Prochlorococcus marinus str. GP2: one gene and its partner. The protein of the gene in region 2 interacts with the protein of the main gene of each other region in a pairwise test. Links are inferred from orthologs where the notes say so. Each region holds a gene or a part of one and is shown on either strand. Other genes may lie near its edges. The genes, in order: ftsZ and EU91_RS05810.

The links.
Region 1: the proteins of EU91_RS05810 (region 2) and ftsZ interact in binary tests that used the Bacillus subtilis proteins (3 or more experiments, as listed by UniProt). The link is inferred for Prochlorococcus marinus str. GP2 from one-to-one orthologs.

Annotation. Positions count from the first base shown.
Region 1 is NZ_JNAH01000008.1:67,402-78,184, reverse strand. What follows is about bases 3,026-5,934. They hold ftsZ (cell division protein FtsZ), read right to left. Parts: upstream 5,084-5,934; coding sequence 3,968-5,083; downstream 3,026-3,967. Other genes in these bases: EU91_RS02010 (cell division protein FtsQ/DivIB), read right to left, coding at 5,263-5,934; panB (3-methyl-2-oxobutanoate hydroxymethyltransferase), read right to left, coding at 3,038-3,811; hemW (radical SAM family heme chaperone HemW), read left to right, coding at 3,026-3,045. In the rest of the region: EU91_RS01985 (ATP-dependent Clp protease proteolytic subunit), read right to left, coding at 1-576; EU91_RS01990 (PIN/TRAM domain-containing protein), read right to left, coding at 617-1,726; more of hemW, read left to right, coding at 1,822-3,025; more of EU91_RS02010, read right to left, coding at 5,935-5,982; EU91_RS02015 (hypothetical protein), read right to left, coding at 5,979-6,389; EU91_RS02020 (D-alanine--D-alanine ligase family protein), read right to left, coding at 6,400-7,461; tRNA (N6-isopentenyl adenosine(37)-C2)-methylthiotransferase MiaB, read right to left, coding at 7,471-8,865; EU91_RS02035 (amidohydrolase family protein), read left to right, coding at 9,141-10,376; EU91_RS02040 (FAD-binding oxidoreductase), read left to right, coding at 10,415-10,783. UniProt on the Bacillus subtilis protein: Essential cell division protein that forms a contractile ring structure (Z ring) at the future cell division site. The regulation of the ring assembly controls the timing and the location of cell division.
Region 2 is NZ_JNAH01000003.1:329,986-340,645, reverse strand. What follows is about bases 3,385-6,170. They hold EU91_RS05810 (cell division protein SepF), read right to left. Parts: upstream 5,171-6,170; coding sequence 4,598-5,170; downstream 3,385-4,597. Other genes in these bases: EU91_RS05820 (PII-interacting protein PipX family protein), read right to left, coding at 5,954-6,170; EU91_RS05815 (YggS family pyridoxal phosphate-dependent enzyme), read right to left, coding at 5,315-5,950; proC (pyrroline-5-carboxylate reductase), read right to left, coding at 3,778-4,590; EU91_RS05800 (glycosyltransferase family 4 protein), read left to right, coding at 3,385-3,781. In the rest of the region: lipoyl(octanoyl) transferase LipB, read right to left, coding at 1-447; hpf (ribosome hibernation-promoting factor, HPF/YfiA family), read left to right, coding at 492-1,076; EU91_RS05790 (deoxyribose-phosphate aldolase), read left to right, coding at 1,084-1,743; DNA repair protein RecO, read left to right, coding at 1,744-2,529; more of EU91_RS05800, read left to right, coding at 2,615-3,384; more of EU91_RS05820, read right to left, coding at 6,171-6,220; EU91_RS05825 (energy-coupling factor transporter transmembrane component T), read right to left, coding at 6,239-7,153; ribosome biogenesis GTPase Der, read right to left, coding at 7,153-8,526; EU91_RS05835 (DUF1823 family protein), read right to left, coding at 8,600-9,085; cobI (precorrin-2 C(20)-methyltransferase), read right to left, coding at 9,085-9,840; EU91_RS05845 (tRNA-(ms[2]io[6]A)-hydroxylase), read right to left, coding at 9,857-10,465; aroQ (type II 3-dehydroquinate dehydratase), read right to left, coding at 10,466-10,660. UniProt on the Bacillus subtilis protein: Cell division protein that is part of the divisome complex and is recruited early to the Z-ring. Probably stimulates Z-ring formation, perhaps through the cross-linking of FtsZ protofilaments. Its function overlaps with FtsA.

The DNA of each region.
Region 1 (10,783 bases), on a different replicon or contig from region 2:
CATTCTGTCTGAGTCTTTAGAGAGTTCCTCGATAGTTTTACCTGTATTACGAGATAGAATCTCGAGCATTGATTTTTTATTTTTCAAAACTTCTTCAGCTCTTATTTGTATATCGGTTGCTTGACCTCTTGCTCCGCTTATAGGTTGATGTAAAACAATAGAGGCATGCGGGAGAGCAGCTCTTTGCCCTTTCGTACCTGATGAAAGGATAACTGCTGCAGTTCCCATGGCTTGTCCAATACAGATTGTATGAACTGGAGGCTTAATATAACTTATAGTGTCGCAGATAGCAAAAGCTTCAGTTTCGAAACCAACTGCATCACCAGTGTACCAACTTGTTCCTGTTGAGTTTATATAAAAATAGATGGGTTTGTCTGGGTCCTCAAATTCTAGATAGAGAAGTTGAGCAATGATTAGCTCAGTGACATCCATCCCTAGTTGTCGTTTTGCATCATCATCTGAAAATAATGGTAAACCAAGATAAACTATTCTCTCTTTTAGGAGAAGAGAGGGTAGATCAGGGGGCGGGGTCCTCATAACGGTGTTTTCGCCGTAATAAGGAGCAGATACAGTCATTTGTATCACAAAATTAAAGTTGATTTGATTCTAGCTAGATTTAGCCCTGTGTCGCTGGTGATTTATAAGATTTGTTTGACTCAGGATTATTTATCAGTTTTCCAAATACCATTCTTCCCGTTGGAGTTTGTAATGCTCCTGTGATGACAATATCTAATCTGCTACCCACAAAATTCTTTGCTTCATCAATAACAACCATTGTTCCGTCATCTAAATATCCAATACCTTGCATTTTTTCTTTGCCTTCTCTTACGATTTTTATATTAAGTGATTCTCCTGGCTGTACTTCTGGCCTTAAAGCAATAACCAAATCACTCAAATTCATAACTTTTAATTCTTTAACTTCAGCAATCTGAGAGAGATTATAATCAGCCGTAATTAAAGTTCCTGTCATATCTTCAGTAATTTTCAAGAGTTTTTCATCTACACCATTACCTTCATACTTTGTTGGGTTTATTACAAGTCTTCGCCCGTATAAATCTCTTAATTCTTTTAATAATTTGAGACCTCTTCGACCTTTCGATCTTTTTTCATTACTGCTTGAGTCAGCTAAAGTTTGTAATTCATCAATTACACTTTGAGCAACAATTAATTGCCCTTCCAACAAGCCGCAACTTAATAGACCATTAATTCTGCCATCAATAATTACACTGGTATCTAAAATTTTGGGACTTGCAGCGGGGAGTATTCCTTCATTGACTAGATATGCATCAGTATTATTAGGATTGAATAATCTCAATAGTGTCCTTCCGTGGGTATCAGCCAACTTATACCCAAGTACACCAAAGAAAATGTTGCTTAATATAGCTGCTAAAGGTTTTGCAAAAAAAACTTCTCTAGGGAAAGGGATTAATAATATTGGAGCAAGTAAGAGATTCGCAACAAGTAATCCTAAAATTAATCCAACTGACCTACTTATTAATAAATCCGTAGGCATTGTTCTTATTTGATCAAGAAAAGTCTTTCTAAGTTGAAGAAATACAAAACCAGCTGCTAATCCTATAAAAAGACCTATTATGGCTAAAACAATTCTAAATCCTTCTACATTAGATACCTGTTTCAGGATGTCTACAGGCAATAAATCAACCCCAAGCCATCCTGAAGCAGCCCCAGACAATATAAATAAAATTAATACTAAGATATCTGTCATATCTATAATCTACTAGGATTTATTAATTGAGTAAATAAGGATTTTATTTTTTGCGATCCTTAATACTTTTTGGAGCTTAAAAATGTATCTAGATTATGAATAAGTTTCCAAGAAGTGCTTATGTGCATATCCCTTTTTGCCATAGAAGGTGCTTTTATTGTGATTTTGCAATTATTCCACTAGGAAACAAAGTTGAAACTTTACAAGGTTATGGCAGTAAAACCGTTAAAGAATATTTGCGCTATTTATATAAAGAAATATTGTCAATTAAGCATAAAGCACCTCTTTCGACAATTTATATTGGCGGCGGTACACCATCAATCTTGGACCCCCAACAAATTAAAGGGATAATTGATCTTTTTAAAGAAAATTATGGAGTTGACTATGGTGCTGAAATCACTATGGAGGTTGATCCAGCTAGTTTTAATCAAGATGATCTTTATGGATTCATAAATTCTGGGATAAATAGATTTAGTCTTGGAGTTCAAAGTTTTAATAATGAGATACTTCAAAATTCTGGCAGGAGGCATTTGCGAGAAGATGCTGAAAAATCTTGTTCATGGTTGAAGCAAGCATTTGATAATGGGCTTATAAAAAGTTGGAGCTTAGATTTAATTCAAAATTTGCCGCTTAGTGGATTTAAAGAATGGCAAGATGACTTAAACAAAGCAATGACGTTTTTACCACCTCATATTTCCATTTACGATTTAAATATAGAAAATGGGACTGTTTTTGAAAAATTAGTTAATTCAGGAAAATTAAAAGTTCCAAGTGATGAAGATGCTTTTAGAAATAGCAAATCAACTCATTTAATTTTAAAAAATTCAGGGTACTCAAGATATGAAATCTCAAATTATTGTCTTCCTAGGCATCAATCGAGACATAATAGAGTTTATTGGAGTGGCTTAGGCTGGTGGGGTTTTGGTCAAGGTTCCACTAGTTCACCTTGGGGGGAAAAGCTTACTAGACCAAGAGTTAGTAGGGAATATAAGGAATGGGTAATTAGGCAATATGAACTAAATTTAGATTCATCCCTCATTAATAAAGATTTTGTTTATAAAGAACTTGATGAGAAAATAATGTTGGGCTTGAGACTTAAAGAGGGTATAGATATATATGAGGTATTTAAAGAACAAAACTGGGAAAACAAAAAATGTGAGAGTAATTTAAATAAATTGCTTGAAGAATGGGAAAGATTTTTTGAATGCGGACTTTTAGTGAGAAAGGGGAATAGATTTTTTTTAACTGAGCCTAAAGGGATGGAGCTAAGCAATCAAATTCTTATTTCCATGTTTAAGTGGTGGGAAGACATTAATTAAGTCTTTCAGAATCTACCCATTTTTTTAATTTTTCCTTGAACAAATTCTTCCCTTGAATAATCGGTTGGCAAAATGGTGGTTGATCATCATTAAGGCCTAATAAATCTGCAGTAACTCTTACTTGGCCATCGCAATCATTACCTGCTCCGATGCCTATTGTGGGAATTGTTAAGTTTTTTTGTATTTCTTTTGCAAGCAACTCAGGAATATGTTCAAGAACTATTGAAAAGCACCCTAATTTCTCAAGAATAGAGGCTTCTTTCTTTATTTTTTCTTGGCTTTCTAGGCTTTCACCTTGTTTTTTTAATCCTAGATTTAAGTAGCTTTGCGGTGTGAGACCTATATGACCCATAACAGGGATTCCCATTCTTATTAATCTAGAAATAACTTTTTGTATTTCTGGTTCGGCCCCTTCTACCTTTACGGCTTTCGCATAAGTGCTTTGAATTATTCTCCCTGCATACTCCACAGCTTTATCTTCTCCACATTGATAAGTCAGAAAAGGCATGTCGGCAACAACTAAAGGTTGTTCTTCAATACTCTTTTTAAACCCTCTTGAAACAGCATTAGTGTGATAAATAATGTTTTCTAAAGTTAGTGGTAATGTGGATTTGTATCCCAAACAAACCATTGCTAAGGAATCTCCGACTAAGACAAGATCTACATTAGCTTGTTCTGCAATAGATCCTGAGATGGAGTCCCAAGCTGTTAATGCAATAATTTTTTGAGATTTTTCTTTATATTTAACGAGTTCTGAAGGTAACATAAGAATTTTATGTATCTTTTTTAATCAAGAATTGCTAAAATATCAATGACTCGGCCTTTCGCGGTTTTAACGCCTAAACCTGGTCAGGACCGGAAGGTAGCAGCCACAAGGGATGCTTGAGGCAGGCGAGATAACCGAGTCACTCTATTTTACCTTTTAATCTATATCTTTTTTATTTTGCCTTAACCTTAAAAATTCTGGAATATTTGCTCCTGTATCTTTATTGTCAGAAACACCATAAAAAGATTGATTAGATAATCTGTTTTTAATTCTTTGTTGCTTCAATGGCTGGTTTGTATCAAAACCTGTTGCGATGACTGTAACTTGTATCTCACCCTCCATATCTTCATTAACCGCTTGACCAACGATAATATTTGCATCCTGATCTACAACATCGCTAATAACCTCTCCAACTGAGTTCACATCATCTAGAGTTAAATCTCTTCCTCCAGTTATATTTACAAGGCAACCTTTAGCACCATCAATTCTTCCCGCTTCAAGTAATGGGCTATTAATTGCAGCTTGAGCAGCCTCTATAGCTCTAGATCGACCAGATCCAATACCTACGCCAAGAAGGGCAGTGCCAGCTTCAGTCATAACTGATCTCACATCAGCAAAATCAAGATTAACCTCACCAGGGCGGGTAATTACTTCACTTATACCTTGCACTCCCATTCTTAATACATCATCCGCATTCATAAAAGCTTCTTGGATAGAAGCACCTGCAGAAACTTCTTTTAACCTATCATTTGGTATGACAATAAGGGTATCAACGTTTTCAGCCAATCTCGCAATTCCTTCTTCTGCTTGACGCATTCTCCTTTTGCCTTCGAAAGAAAAAGGTTTAGTTACTATCCCAATTGTTAATGCACCGCTTTGCTTTGCCACTTCAGCAACTACTGGAGCTGCTCCTGTGCCGGTACCTCCACCCATTCCTGCTGCTATAAAAACTAAGTCAGAGCCTTCAAGTGACTGTTGAAGTTCATCTCTAGATTCTTCTGCTGCCTTTTGACCGATACTTGGATTACCTCCCGCTCCAAGACCTCTCGTTAAGTTCTGACCTAATTGAACCCTGCGCTCTGCAGAGGACTGCAGTAATGCTTGGGCATCAGTATTAAGAACTCTGAATGAAACTCCTTCAAGTTCACTATCAATCATTCTGTTTACAGCATTACTTCCACCACCGCCAACGCCAATTACTTCAATTTTGGCATTCTGACTTGGAAGGATGTTTGTTGATTGATCAAAGTTTGGATTGTTACCGAAGCTCATCTCTTAATAAGGATCTAATACTAGTATTGGGTGCATTATGAACTTACAAAGCTCATCTGTAGGAATTTGTTGAGGAAAATCCTTAAAATATTTACTTAATAAAAATTTTGTTTTAAATGCTAAACCCTTATCAACACTACATTAATTAAAAAAAAATATTTGAAATCTCATCTCAAATATTAGGGTTTGAACACTTTTATTTTTGGTTTATTTGGATCAGTAAGATCAATATTATCTATTTTTTTAGAAAAGGTATTTTTCACAAATTCATTTTTAAGGTTATTGATAATTTGTAATTGATGGTTGATTAAATTCGGATTAAATCCTAACAATATTGTTTTTAAATCTTTTTCCTCAATAGATAAAAATCCATTTGGAGAGAAAGTTATCTTAACTATATTTAATTTATAATTGTCTTGGGCTATTAAAATTTCAGATATTGTCTTTTTAAATTTTTCTTTCCATCCAAAAACTTGAAGGTTTAATTTGTTTAAATTTTTTTCGTCTGCATTTTTTCTATCAATAAAAATCCCATCTTTATCAATAAAGCCTAAAATTTTTTCGTTATTTAATATTTTTTCGCCGTAAGCTATTGGAGTCCTAGTTTTAATTTTGACTTTCAAACCAAAAGGAAATAATTCTCTATTTACCGAAACATTCTTGAGTGATAAATTTTGTTTTAACTCATTTTCTAAAAGCTTAGTTTCAATAAGAATTAATCGGATTGGAAATTTTAAGGATGAATTTTTTACCAAATCATTTTGTGAGAATAATTCGCTTCCATAAATTCTAATGTCCTGATTATTTACCTTTTTAAATGTTTTTAGTGTTAACAAGCTTGTTGAAAATAAAATTAGTAGTAAAAAGCTTCTTTTGTTAATTATTTTCTCGTTTTTCACAAATCACATCGAGCTTTTTCCATCAATTGCTCCATCCATTCTCTAGCCTGGTCTGCATCTGAAAATGGCACATCCATTTCTTTCCCATCACCAACTAATCTCAACCTGCACTTTCCTTGAGATTCATTTGTAAGGGGAGCTTCTCCTGAGGTAAGAGCCATTAATTCAACTAATTCTAATCTCTTGATTGTGAAACTATCTTTTTCTTCAAATGTACCAGCTTCAAATGCGCTCCACTTTAATTCTCCATCTTTTAAGGACGCTGCACCTGAACTATCTAACTTACAAAGTTCAGAACCATTTGCCCAGCTCCTAAAAAGATTTTGCCTTCTTCTTTCTAACCAACCTAGAGCAGTTAGTAATATAAAGATAAAAAGCAATGGTAACCAAAGTAGTCCATGCAACATTTGATTTAAATTATAAATCTAGAGATATATCTATCAGTTTAGCCACAAGTTGTTCAATATTTAAACCTGAAGCTTTCCAAAGCATTGGAAACATACTTTTTTTGGTGAAACCTGGAATTGTATTTATTTCATTTAACAATATTTTATTTGAAGATTTTTCTAAAAAGAAATCGACTCTAGCAAAACCAAAAATATTTAGTGCTCTACAACTTTGGATAGCAATTTCTTTGATTTGCTTGGTTATTTTTGCATCTATTTCGGCTGGTATAGATATATTATTATTATTTGAGTTATATTTCGAATCGTAATCATACCAATCACTTTCGTAAGTTACTTCTCCTATCTCAGAGGTTAATAGTTTCGAATTCCCAATTATTCCGCATTCAATTTCTCTTACTTCAAGGCCTTCCTCCACTAAAAACCTTGGATCTATTTCCCAAGCTTTTTCTATGGCATGCAATATTTCTGATTCATTTATGACTTTAGAGATACCAAGAGATGATCCAGAGTTAGATGGTTTAACAAAAACAGGAAAATTTAAATTTTTTACAATCTCACTAATTAGTCTGTTTTTTACTTTTATATCATTGAGATCTTCATTTTGAAAAGCAAGATACTTAACTTGTGGGATTTTGAGATTTGAGAAAATTGTTTTCATCATTATTTTATCCATCCCTATTGCAGAACCTAAAATTCCACATCCGACTAAAGGTTTTTTAGTGAATTTAATTAAGCCATGAATTGATCCGTCTTCACCATTAAATCCATGCAGAAGAGGAAACCACACATCAATATATTGAAAGTCAATTCCGTCTAAGAAGTTTATCTTTCCTTGATTAGACTTTTTTATATTATTGTGATCAATTTGATCAAGTAGGATTTTTTCTGATAAATCACTATCAATCCACTCTCCATATTTATTTATGTAAAATGCCTTAATTTTATAACGTTGTTTGTTTATTTCTGAATTAAAGGCTTCAAAAACTGTTTTTGCAGAGGATATCGATACTTCATGTTCATTGGAATACCCACCAAATATTAACCCAATACATCTTTTCTTTTCCTCAATCATTTAGAAAAACTATAAGCAAAGTTCACCTGTTAAAGAAAAAGGCCTTGCTTCATTAATTCTGACGTCTATCTCATCTCCTAATGAAAAGTCAAATTTGGTGTTTTTGGGAATTCCTACGAAAGTTAATCTATTTGTCCTTGTTCTGCCCATAATTTGCGAAGAATTTTTTGGATTTAAACCCTCAATTAAAACTCTTTCAATATTATTAATGTATCTTTGGTTTCTGCTCTTAGCAGTTCTCTCGACCAAAGTATTAATTTCCTGCAATCTTTCTTTTTTTACTTCTTCTGGAAGTTGATTCGACCAAACTGCTGCAGGCGTATTTGGTCTTGGGGAGTATGCTGCAGTATTAACTTGATCAAAGCCAATATCTGATATAAGTTTCAATGTATCTTGATATTGTTGTTCGGTTTCACCTGGGAAAGCAACTATAGCGTCCGCTGTTATTGATGCATCTGGCATTAATGATCTTATATTCTCAATTATATTTTTATACTTTTTGATAGTATATCCTCTAGACATCCGTTTTAAGATTTCGTCATTTCCACTTTGGAAGGGAATATGGAAATGTTCACAGACTTTATCAAGTTCATAACAAGCTTGAATCAATCTTTTTGAAAAATACCTTGGATGGCTAGTAGCAAATCTAATTCTACTAATCCCATTAACATCATGAATGTAATATAAAAGGTCAGTTAGAGTATTTTCTTTTCTCCCCTCTTTTGTTGTCCCAGGAAGATCTCTTCCATAAGCATCAATATTCTGCCCCAAAAGAGTAATTTCTTTAAAATTATCATCCGCTAATTTTTGAATCTCACTTTTTATAGCACTTGGATATCTTGATTGCTCTTTCCCTCTGACAGAGGGAACTACACAATATGAACATCTTTCATTACATCCATAAATAATATTAACCCATCCACAAATAGAGCTTTCTCTTCTGGCATTTGTTATATCTTCAGAAATGAAGGTTTCTTCAGTGGCAGCAACTTGATTTCCTAAATCAACTTTTCCCAGAAGATTCTCAAGGTTGTTTACGTGTTGAGGCCCCATTACTAGATCAAGTTCTGGGACTCTTCTTAGTAAGGACTCTCCCTCTTGCTGAGCAAGGCAACCTGCTACAACAAGTTTTAGATTGGGCATTTTGTGCTTTCTTTTTGCTTGTCTTCCTAGAAAGCTATAAACTTTTTGCTCAGCATTATCTCTGATAGTGCATGTGTTGTACAAGACCAAATCGGCATTTAATTCATTATCTGCTCTGGTATATCCCATTTTCTCTAATGTCCCAGCCATTCTCTCAGAATCAGCCTTGTTCATTTGACATCCAAATGTAGTTATCCAATAACTGCCTGTAGTTGAATTCCTTTGAAATTTTTTTTCGTCTAGGTTTGTTTTTGTTAGCACTTTGCTAGGAATTTTTTATGATTTTTTAATTCAAAATTACAAGTTAAATAATTTTGCTGCAATTTTTTTTGAGGGCGAGCGAGGGGATTCGAACCCCCGAATAGCGGCGCCACAAGCCGCTGCCTTAACCACTTGGCGACGCCCGCCTCACATTTATAAATTTAACAACTCAAGGGTAATTTTTCATAGTTATTTTATTCTTTTAGCGAAATTTGAATTATTTACTAATTCAGTATAGTTTTCTTATGATTTAAAATAAAAGAAAATTTAAAAATTTGAGTAATTCCGGCACAGCTGAGGTTCTTATTCCCAGAAGCCTTTGTTTAATAGAAGATATTGATAACCTCATTATTGATGTAGAGGATTTATGTTCAGTTTCCATTAGTTGGGATGATGGATTTGTTACTGAGTTAAAGCCTTTAAAAAATAAAGTTACAAAACCAAGAAACATTTTATTCCCAAGATTTGTCGAAACGCATTCGCATTTTGATAAATCTTTTACATGGGAGGATTTTCCTAACCTGGAATCAAACTATGGAGGAGCATTATCAATAAATCTTGAAGAACATAAAACTAGAACTACAGATAAGGTTCTAGAGAGAGTTGAGAAGTCATTAAAACTTGCTATAAAAAATGGATACCGAGCTATTAGAAGTCATATTGATACATACAAAAGTCAATCAATTAATATTTGGATTGAACTTTTCAAATTACAGAAAAAATTTTCATCTGAGTTGACTTTGCAATACGTTGCTCTAGCCCCATTGGAATTTTGGGATACTTCTAATGGAGAAGAGTTGGCAAAAATATTTTCCTCTTTTGGAGGCATTTTAGGAGGTGTTATTGTCCCCCCTTTCAATAAAAAAGATACAAGCAAATTTCTCGCAAAGATGCTTCTTCTAGCGAGTAAATATAAATTAGAAATTGATTTGCATATAGATGAATCGATCATTGAGCCTGGGGCCGGAATAAAAGTTTTATTGGAGACAATCGAAAATTTAAAGATTAATAATATTCCAATTACCTGTAGTCATTCGAGTAGTCTTATTTCTTTAAGTCAAAGAGAGATTTTAAATTTAGGAGAAAAAATGGCTGAGAAAAATATCAAAGTTATTGCTTTACCTCTAACAAATTTTTGGCTGCTCAATCGAAGTAATAAAACTACTTCATTAAAAAGACCAGTTGCGCCAATAAAGCAATTACAAAAAGCACACGTGGATGTATCTATAGGTAGTGATAACGTTCAAGATCCCTGGTTCCCATTTGGTAATTTTGATCCTTTTTATATGTTGTCTTGCTCAATACCTATGCTTCAAATAAATCCCTGGGAGAGAATGACTCTATCTTCTATTTTTTTAGCTCCAAGCAGATTATTAAACTTAAAATGGGATGGTTTAATTAAAAAGGGTTGCCCTGCTGACTTTGTAATTTTAGATGCACAAAGATGGGCAGATGTTTTTTCGAGTACCTTAAAGAGAAAAGTGTATATAAAAGGCGATTTATATTGCTAATTGGCTAATTTATATAAAACATAATAAAAATTCTATTAATGACATCAAATAATTTTAAATTTATAGACAGATTTAGGGAAGTCAAAAATTTAGAGATTATTGAAAGCCAATCTGACATAAAAAGACTTTCAAAAGATTTTTATAACTACTCTCCAATCCTTACTGAAAAATTAGACGGATGTATTGCTGATTTGGTGGTAAGACCTAGTGATCACAAAGCGGTAAAGGAAGTTGCAGAAATTTGTTGGGATTTTTCTATCCCACTTACTTTAAGGGGTTCAGGTACAGGTAATTATGGACAAGCTGTCCCATTGTTTAAAGGAGTTGTAATGCAGATGAGTAACTTAAATAAGTTAGAAGAATTTGATCCGGATACAGGTTTTGTAAAAGTACAGTCTGGCTGCGTG
Region 2 (10,660 bases):
ACACCCAATTCCAATTGATGCGATTTTCTTATTTCCTATCCAAACACCAGTAAACCCTTTTCTAGAGTGACAATCTATATTAAAAGCTCCAAGGATTTTTATAATAATTTCTTCAATTTTTCTTAAGTACCAATTTAAATCTTTATTAAAATTTTTCAAATCTAAAACCAAATACGTTACTAATTGTCCTGGCATGTGACAAGTTACCTCACCACCTCTATCAATCTTAAAAACATCATATTCAGCATCATTTAGAGAAAATAGTAAATTATCGTAATTAGATCCTCTCCCCAATGTATAACAGAGTTGATGCTCCCCTATCCAAATAAAATCAGGCTTAGAATTATCTAAAATCAATGCCTCCTGATATTCTTTTTGTAATTTATAAACATCATTAAAAGAAGAAATATTATCAGGTTGTTTAATTATTGCTGTTCTATTATCCATATTTAAGTAGATTTAGAAAGTAAGTAAATATTTTTAGATTTGTTATGAAAATTTTAATCCATGGAAAGAATCTTGAGCTCACTGGAGCATTAAAAGAATATACTGAGGCAAAGATAGAAAAAGCAACACATCACTATAAGGATATCGTTAAAGAAGCTGACATACACCTTTCAATTGAAAAGAATCCAAGAGTCTCGTTCCAAACTGCAGAAGTTACTATTTTTGCAAATGGTACCATAATTAGAGCTGAAGAAAAAACTGAAAATCTATACTCAAGCATTGATTTAGTTTCAAATAAACTTTGTAGAAAATTACGCAAATACAAAGAAAGAAACAATAAAACAATTCATAATAAACAATTTAAAAATAAAGATTCTTTACCAATTGAAAGTATGGAATCAAATTTTTTAGATAAAGCTTTAATTAGGGAAGGAATGGAAGCAAGTCTGCCTGAGCCATCTATAAAAAATAAATACTTTGAAATGACTCCAATTTCATCAGAGGAAGCAAGAAAACAATTAGATCTAATTGATCATGATTTTTATGTTTTTCGAAACAAGAAAAATAATGAACTTCAAGTTATATATAAAAGGAATCATGGGGGTTATGGATTGATTCAATCTAAATAAGTTTTAAATGCCCAATATTGAATATGAATTAAACGAGAAAATTCATGCGATTATTATTAACCCTTATTTATCGTGGGAAGATTTCTGTGTGAATTGCGATTTAATAAGAAAATACAATATCAAAAATATTTCTACTTCACTAAATTATTTAACTGATCTTAAAAACTGTTTGGGTAATTACAGTGCGAATATAAACGCACTTATTTCATACCCTTTAGCAGATTTACCAGTTTCATTTATTGAAGAATTAGTTTGTTTTGCAAAAGATAAGGGTGCCAAAGGAATTGAATATATCCCAAACTTTATCAATTTATCCAAAAGAAATTTAGAAACTTTCGCTGCTGAAATTGAGCAAGTTAAATTATCTGGATTACCAGTTTCAATAATCATAAATAAATCAAAACTACAAGAAGAAGTTTTTACTAATGCGATAGAAATATGTTTGGAATTAGGAATAAAAAATTTTCAGTTTGGGGACGGGTTTGGGTCTCCTCTTACATCTAGTGATTTCCCCGAAATACTAAAAAAAACAGGCTCACAAAATCAAATCAAAGTTGTAGGTGGCATAAAAAAACTGACGCAAGTAATTGATTTGTTGGATATTGGAATTAGTTGCGTGGGAACTTCCAATTTTTGTGAAATTTTTGAAGAAGTTAACTTAATTTAAATGTCTGGTTCTGGTGAGTGGAGACTAAAGGGTCTCTGTATTAAAGCTTCTCCATTAGGCGAGAATGACAGATTAATAACTATGCTTACCGATGAGCAAGGGATTGTTAGATTAGCGGTACCTGGTGCTAGGCGGCCTAAAAGTAGTCTTGCCGCAGCTACTCCTTTAACATATTTAAGTCTGCAGATTTTTGGGAAAAGAAATCTTAAATCTGTACGTCAAATAAAAATATTAAAAAGCTATTCTGGTCTAGGAAAAAATATTGAATGTCTTGCAGCCGCACAAGCAATAACTGAATTAACATTTTTATTAGTAGGTAATAATGACAAGCAACAAGACTATTTATCTTGCGTTCTTGCACATCTTGATAGAATTTATTTATATAAAGAGTCTCAAGAAGAAGATATTAAAATGCTCTCAATGAGTATTCAATCTTTAATCCATCTATTAGCCATCGGGGGTATTAATTTACCAATTCATCATTGTTGTAAAACTGGAGAACCTATTATTCCACCTTTAGGGAATTGGGAGTGGAATTGTTATTATTTGCCAAGTGAAGGGTTTTCATCCATAGAAGATCCTCAAAGTAATCTAAAAATAAATGCATCTGAAGTCGCTCTATTACAGAGACTTCTTTTCCCAGAATTACCAATAAAATCTAATGGAGAGTTGTTGGGTCCCAAAAAAGTCTGGCTCAAAATATTATTCATTATTGAGACATGGATCTCTACTCAATTAGAGAAGGAGCTATCTTCACTAAAAATGTTGAGAGAAATATATAGTTAGCATTTTCATGAACCATTAATAAATTATAAAATTATGATTATCGAAGCTCTAACTGTTAACTTTATAAATAGTTAATTCAATTAATGTGGTTCATATTGCCTGGTTAGGGAAAAAATCCCCTTTTTGTGGAAATGTAACTTATGGTAATTCAACTACTAAGGAATTAAAGGCCAGAGGTCATAAAATTAGCTTTATTCATTTCGACAATCCCTCTAGTTCAAATTCATCAAACCCATTATTTCTTGCAAATGATCCTGATGTAAGTCTCCCATATTTAATTAAATCTCAAGTTTATACAATACCCTCGCCAAGGGCAGAAAAAGAGCTAAGGATATCATTGGAAAAATTAAAACCTGACATAGTACATGCTAGCCTAACTTTATCTCCTTTAGACTTTAGACTTCCAGAGCTTTGTAATGAAATTAATGTTCCTCTTATAGGAACATTTCATCCACCATTTGATGCTAAAAATAGAAATCTAACTGCGAGCACTCAACAATTAACATATCAACTTTATGCTCCATCTTTAGCAAAGTTCGATAAAGTAATAATTTTTTCTGAACCTCAAAAAAATGTTCTTGAGAAATTAGGAGTACCTAAAGAAAAACAAATAATTATTCCAAACGGCGTTGATGAAAATATGTGGAAACCTTTTGGCGAAAAAAGTAAAAAATATGATCAAGTAAAAAACAAACTTGGAAACGAAAGAATCTTTTTATATATGGGAAGGATTGCAAATGAGAAAAATATCGAGGCACTTTTACGTTCTTGGCGCCAAACAAAAACTCAAAATTGCAAATTAGTTATTGTTGGTGATGGACCAATGAAGCCAACACTTGAAAATAGTTTTTCTAACCTTGGCAATGAGAAATTAATTTGGTGGGGTGCCGAATTAGATTTAGAAATTAGGATAGCAATAATGCAAATAGCAGAAGTGTTTTTCTTACCAAGTTTAGTAGAAGGTTTATCACTATCACTTTTAGAGGCAATGTCAGCTGGTACTGCTTGTATAGCTACAGATGCCGGAGCTGATGGCGAAGTTTTAGATAAAGGAGCAGGAATAGTAATTTCAACTGATAATGTAGCAGCACAGCTAAAAACTATAATTCCAATTCTTGTGGAACATCCTTCATTTACAAAAGATCTTGGTGAAAAAGCTAGAGAACGAGTAATTGAGAGATATACAATTACTAAAAATATAAATTCGCTTGAGAATGTCTATATGAACTTAAAAGATAATTATAAAACCTAACGAAACTCTTTACTTCTATTACTAGCTGAAACTATTGATTCAATTAATGCTGACCTTATACTCTTTTTTTCTAATACTCTTAAAGCAGAAATAGTTGTCCCACCTGGAGAAGTGACTAAATTTTTAAGCTCCGAAATAGTTATTTTACTCTCTTTAATTAAAATGATAGTTCCAATTATCATCTCAATCACTAGTTCTTCTGAAAGTTTTTTTGGTAATCCACCACTCAAACCTCCATCACTTAATGCTTCAATAATCAAAGCAATTATTGCTGGCCCTGATGAAGTTAATGCTAAAAATGTATCAAGGTAATCTTCAGAAAATTCGTATACCTTACTAGTATTTTCAAATAATTTTTTTGTCATTTGTTTCTGATCTTTTGTAATTTCTTCACCCCATGCAATTCCTGTTAAACCTTTTCCAACAGTTATTGGAATATTTGTAACAACCCTCACACATTTATGATTTGGAAATTTTTGAGTTAGTCTATTTAATGAAACTCCTGCAAGAATTGAAACTAATAAACTGTCTTTCCCTTTAATATCATGAAGCTCACTTATATCATTAAAATTTTGCGGTTTTATAGAGAGTAGTTTAACTTGACAATCCCAAATTACTTTTGAGTCTTTAGAACTTGATTTATAAACATTAATTTTATATTTATAATTTTTTTTTATATTTTCTAGACTTTTTTCTGAATTAACAACGCAATAAACATTCTCTGGTTGAATTAATTTTTTATCTAATAGAGGCGTAACTATAGCCTTTGCAATATTTCCAAAACCAATAATCGCAATTTTATGAGTCACAGATTAGTCATGAAAAAGCACTTAATTTAGAATCACCCCATGCTGGTTCAGGAGCTGTGTTATTTCCCAAACTATATTTTGGTTTACTATTTGAAGGCACATTAGAAGGAGAAGCTTCTTCTGGAGATGAGCTAGTTACATTTACACAACTTGGAGCAAAAAGAAAAATACTTTCACCCACTCTCTCTTGATGCCCATCAATTGCATACGTTCCCCCAGCAATAAAATCAACTGCTCTTTGGGCCTGATCAGGATCCATCATAGTTAAATTTAGAATTACAGTTTTTCTCTCTCTCAATGCTTGTATGGCTTGAGGCATTTCATCAAAACTTCTAGGTTCCATTAAACTTACTTCTGTTGAGTTTGAGATACCTGGCATTCCAACCACTTTTGATGATCTATTGTTATTCATAAAATCGAACGGATTTGAATTTGCAAGAGCATTTGAATTTCTTGAACCTTGTTTGAAATCGTTAATTTCATTTAATTCATCTTCTGATGCATAATCTAAATCATCAAAATCATCTTCGAGATACTCATCCCCTGCAACAACTGCTTTTAATTTAGAAATAAGTGACACCTTTTAAATCCTCTTGAAATTGATTACTAAGGTTTAAAAACCTAAAGTAATAGATTCATTTTTGAAATGAAAAAACTACCTATTCTTAAATAACGTTACTTGTCCTTTACTGCAAGTTTTAATATTGGATTTTTATAAAAATTATTAGGCTCTTTCTCCAAATATCAATGATCCTAATCTTAACCAAGTTGAACCAGCTTCAATCGCTTCCTGCCAATCCCCTGACATGCCCATTGAACAATCTGGCAGTTGAAGTGAATCGGCAAGTGATCTACATTTTTTAAACAATTCTAAATTTTCTTTAGAGCTTATTCCTTTAGGATTAATAGTCATTAAACCAGATATTGAAATATTTTTTAATTCTTGAATTTCTCTCCATTTCAATATTAAAAGTTCAGGATTAAAACCTCCTTTATTAGGGTCATTACTAAATTTAACCTGCAACATTATCAATGGATTTTTTTTTTCTTCACATGAAATATTTGAAATCTTATGCAATTTTTCAAATGAATCTACTGAATGAATATATTTAAAATTTTGTACTATTTTCCTTATTTTGTTACTTTGTATTCGTCCAATAAAGTGCCAATTTATTTGTTGAAGGTCTTTAAGGATTAATTGTTTCTCATATGCTTCTTGAAACTTACTCTCACCAAAATCATTCTGACCTATATTTTGAATAGTCTTGATTTCTTGACTTTTAAATCCTTTACTCACTGCAAGGATATTTACATTTGATGGGATTTTATTTTTTAATTTTAAATAATTTGAAAGATTCACTTTTTATAAGAAAGTTTGTGTGAATAAATTCTCCCATTTAGTTAGCTCTTCAGATCCTTTTCTTCTTGCTTTTTGAAGGTTTAATTCGGCCTGACTTCTAGCATCTAAATAAGGTATGACTTCAAAAAAAACTTCTCTCTGTCTAACTTCAACTGAAAAAAACATTTTTTGGGCATATAAAGTCGCATAAATATCTCTTCCATCATTTCCTGGAGAGACTTGGTACAACATGCCAAATGTTGGGTGGTTTAAATAACGTTCTGAACTCAAACTACAATATTGTGTTATTTATAATGCACCATACAGTTTTCTAAGAAAAATTGCTATGCAAATAAAACATATCGATAATGTATTAACAATTACATTGAGAGACCCATAAGGATAAAAAATTCTAAATCTATTTATTTTTATATTGATTTCTTTTTTTGAAAGCAATGATTCTGCTCCTTGATCAATTCTCAGCAATATATTTTGAAATAACCTTTCTATAAAAATTAAAAAGACACTAAAGAATTTCTTAAATCCTAATTTTTGGAAATTTATTGATCGAACCGATGCAGATTTAATTAGATTTTGAAATTCTTCCTGTACTAAAGGAATAAAACGTAATGCAATTAATAACTGAAAAAGCCACTTATTTATTGGCAATCCAATTTTTCTCAATGGGTATAGAAACCAACTTAATCCCCACACAATATCTTCTTGCAATGTGGATAAAAGCATCAAATTAACGCTTTGAATAACAGTAAATATCAAGGTAGAGGTTTTTATGCCTAATTCAAGAGATTTTCTTGATAAGTTGAATGGACCAAAATTCATAAACCATATCTTCTGCGAAGGAATTTGCAAAATATTCCAATTTTTATAGTTTTCCAAAGCTACTTCAATCTCATTAGGATTTCTTAAGTAACCATTTAGAGATTGAATATCTGCAGAAGCCAGTATTGATATACATCCAATTAATAAAGATAAGCATGAGAGAAGAAATAATGATCTCCACCAAACTCGAGTTGGTAACAAACTTAAAAAAGTAATTAATAGTAAACTACACACTAAACTTAACCTCCAAATAGGGCCTGCCCAAATTGGAGTGATTAGAAATATCATCACTATAATAATTTTTAATCTACTATCAATAATTCTTAGCCAACTTCTATTGCCATAGACGTATTGACCAACTGGAAATTTGGTAAGTAAATTCATTAATCTTTTTGAATTATTTCAATATTTTCTCTTTGAACTTCTTTATTTAACTCTCTTTGCTGTTTTCCTCTCCAAAGTAAAATGAGAGGTGTGCCTTCAAAGCCTAAATTTACTCTAATTTGTTTTTCAATATATCTTCTATAGGTTATTCCGAATAATTTAGGGTCATTTACAAAAAGAGTAAAAGTGGGAGGTTTGTTCTTTACTTGTGTGCCATAATAAAGCCTACCTTGCTTGCCGCTTCTCTTCGTTGGAGGACTTTTCCAACTAATTGATTCTCTAAGCACTTCATTAACAACAGATGTTGTAACTCTTCTTCTATGTTGATTTACCGCATCTAGAGCATGCTCAAAAATATTGTCTACTCTTTGACCAGTTAAGGCAGAAATAAAAATCATTTTTGACCAGTGTAAAAAATAAAGTTTAGATCTTAGTTCTTTCTCTACTTGATAAATTGTTGAACTATTTTTCTCTACAAGATCCCATTTATTAACAACAATTATACAAGCTCTGCCTTGTTCCTCTATTCGCCCAGCCAACTTCTGGTCTTGATCAGTTACTCCATCTATAGCATCTATAACTAATACACAAACATCACTTCTATCAATAGATTTAAAAGCCCTATTTATACCAAAGAATTCAGTACCGTATTTAACATTTTTCTTTCTTCTAATTCCAGCTGTATCAACAATTTTCCATTGATGATCACCTTTTTTAATAAGAGTATCTATTGAATCAGTTGTCGTTCCACTAAGATCACTAACTATTGCTCTTTTCTCACCAGAGATTGAATTTAACAAACTAGATTTACCAACATTTGGCCTGCCAATAATTGACATCATTATCTTTTCTTCTTCATCCTGAATAATATTATCAGGAAGCTCGTCAATAACTAGGTCTAAAAGATCCCCAGTACCTGAACCATGAATAGCGGAAACAGGTAGAGGTTCGCCCAATCCTAATTTCCAGAACTCTGAAGCCAAAGAGATTCCAAGAGTGGTCGATTCGCATTTATTAACGGCAACAATTGTTTTGCAGCTTGAATTTCTTAACCATTTTGCTATTGATAAATCACCATCAGTAACACCTTGATTTCCATCTACCACGAGTAATGCTAATGAAGCCTCTTCGAGAGCCAAGAAAACTTGTGTTCTTATCTCTGGGAGAAATTCGCTATCATCATCAAAAACTAAACCTCCAGTATCTACTATTTGAAATTCCTTACCTCCCCATGATGCATTTTGATAAGTTCTATCTCTTGTAACACCAGGTTTATCAAATACTATTGCATCATTACTTTGGCAAAGACGATTAACCAAGGTAGATTTTCCAACGTTAGGTCTTCCAATAATTGCTATTGTAGGAAGAATCAATTCTTCTCTCCAAAGAAAGTAGTTTTCATTACAACTATACCTTTAATACAATTATTTACCTTATTTAAAAATTTCATTTGATTTCTGGATCACCAAAATGCCCTTTTGCTGGATTAACAGGAGGTGAACTGGGACTGGGGATTACTTCATTATCATTTGAAAAACAATTATTTTCAATAGCCCAATAAATCAACCAATTTACTGCGGTAGCTCTTCTAGTTCTTCTTGGATAAAGTTCATTAATCTTGTAACCTTTAAAATTTAGAAAATTTTTCAATCCCTGTTTATGTTCTTTTGGAATTGATCGAGTCAAATGTACTGAGGCTGATCGCTCTGAAATGATTTGAGGGGCTTTTTCAAATTTTTCTGACCAATAAGAAGGAGTTAATTCACTAGAAACCCAATTATTTTGCGTTATTTCTCTAGTATAAAAAAGTCTTTCCCAAACCAATTCACAAACAAAAACATCACTAACCCGATCTTCAAGAACAAGAAATAATAGTTCCTTACATATTGGCCATCTAAATTGATGACCAAGGAATTTTTCTTTTTTTTGCATTAATCGAACCTTATCAAAATCAAAGAAAAGTAAGGCATAAAATCCTTTTTATATTGGGATGCATATTGAATAATTTGATCAGGCATACCTACATTTAAAGCTATTGATGATTTATCGATGATATCCTCTTTTTTTAAAATATCCCTAATTAGATGCCATCTTTTCCCAACTTTCATAATGGCCATGACCGTTTTATTCCCCTTACTTTCACATATTAGGGATGCCAATTCTGATTTTGAAGAAGGACATTCTTTGATAATCAAGGTCTCGCCTTTTTTAACTAAATCAAAATCATTCAAAGCTGCTGCTGCTGAAATTGAGGAAATACCAGGTATGGTTTTGGTAATAATTTCCGCATGATTTTTTTTTATTAACCTCAAGATATTAGAAGAACTTGCAAATATTGAGGTATCTCCTAAACAAAGTAAAACAACTGATTCACCATTTTTTATAAATTTCACAATTTTTTCTACTGCGTTAGACCATATTTCATCTGGATCAAAATCCTCCCTAGCCATTGGAAAGATGATAGGTATATTTTTTTTAAATTTGGTGTATTTCTTGACTATTTCTGCAGCGAAACTCTTTTTATTATCATCTGATATTGGAAAAACTATAACTTTCGCCTTTTTTATTGCATCAACAGCAGCAATTGTTAAAAGCGATGGATCTCCAGGGCCAACACCAACGATTGTTAATGATGTTGAATCACTTTTATAACCTTTAAATACTGTAAAAAATTTTTTTGTTAACATTCGAAATTTATTATTTCTAGCTATGGACCCTTGGCATCGTACAAGTCTCAGCAAGAATTTCTGACTCAATTTCGGACAACTCATCTAGCCTTTTGAAAGTTTGATTTTTAGAGAATTTAGTTTGCGCTAGTTTCCAATAAATTCCAAAGTGCCTTGCCTCACTCTCAAGCAAAGATTCATAAAGAATTTTAAAAGATTCTTCTCTAGAATTAAGCGCAAGCAAGCTTAATCTTTCATGACTTCTTGCTTCAATAAGTCCTGCGATTAAGAAACTATCAAGCATTCTATCGGGCTCTTCCTTTCTTATATTCTTGGACAATTCGGCACCATATGGAGGTGGTTTTAGGGACTCAAGAGAATGTCCAAGATCCTTTAAAAAATAAAGTATTTTTTCAAAATGCTCTAATTCCTCTCTCGCTATTGGACTTAGAACTTCTGCGAGATTTGGTTCCGATGGATATCTGAACATCAATTGAATAGCCACTCCTGCTGCTTTTCTCTCACAATGAGCATGGTCAATAAGAATGTCTATTGGATTAGATAATGCGAGTTGGATCCACTCATCTGAGGTTAATGAGTATAAATATTTAATATGAGAAGAAGGCCTTTTAAAATCGACTAGCATTTAATCTCTACTACTTAAATAACCAATGATTCCTTCAAGAGCTAAGGAATAACTTGATATTCCGAATCCACTGATTATTCCTATAGCTTTATCTGTAAGAAAAGATTCTTTACGAAATTCTTCTCTACTAAAAATATTTGAAATATGTAACTCTACAAAAGGAATTTTTGATCCAATTAAAGCATCACGAATAGA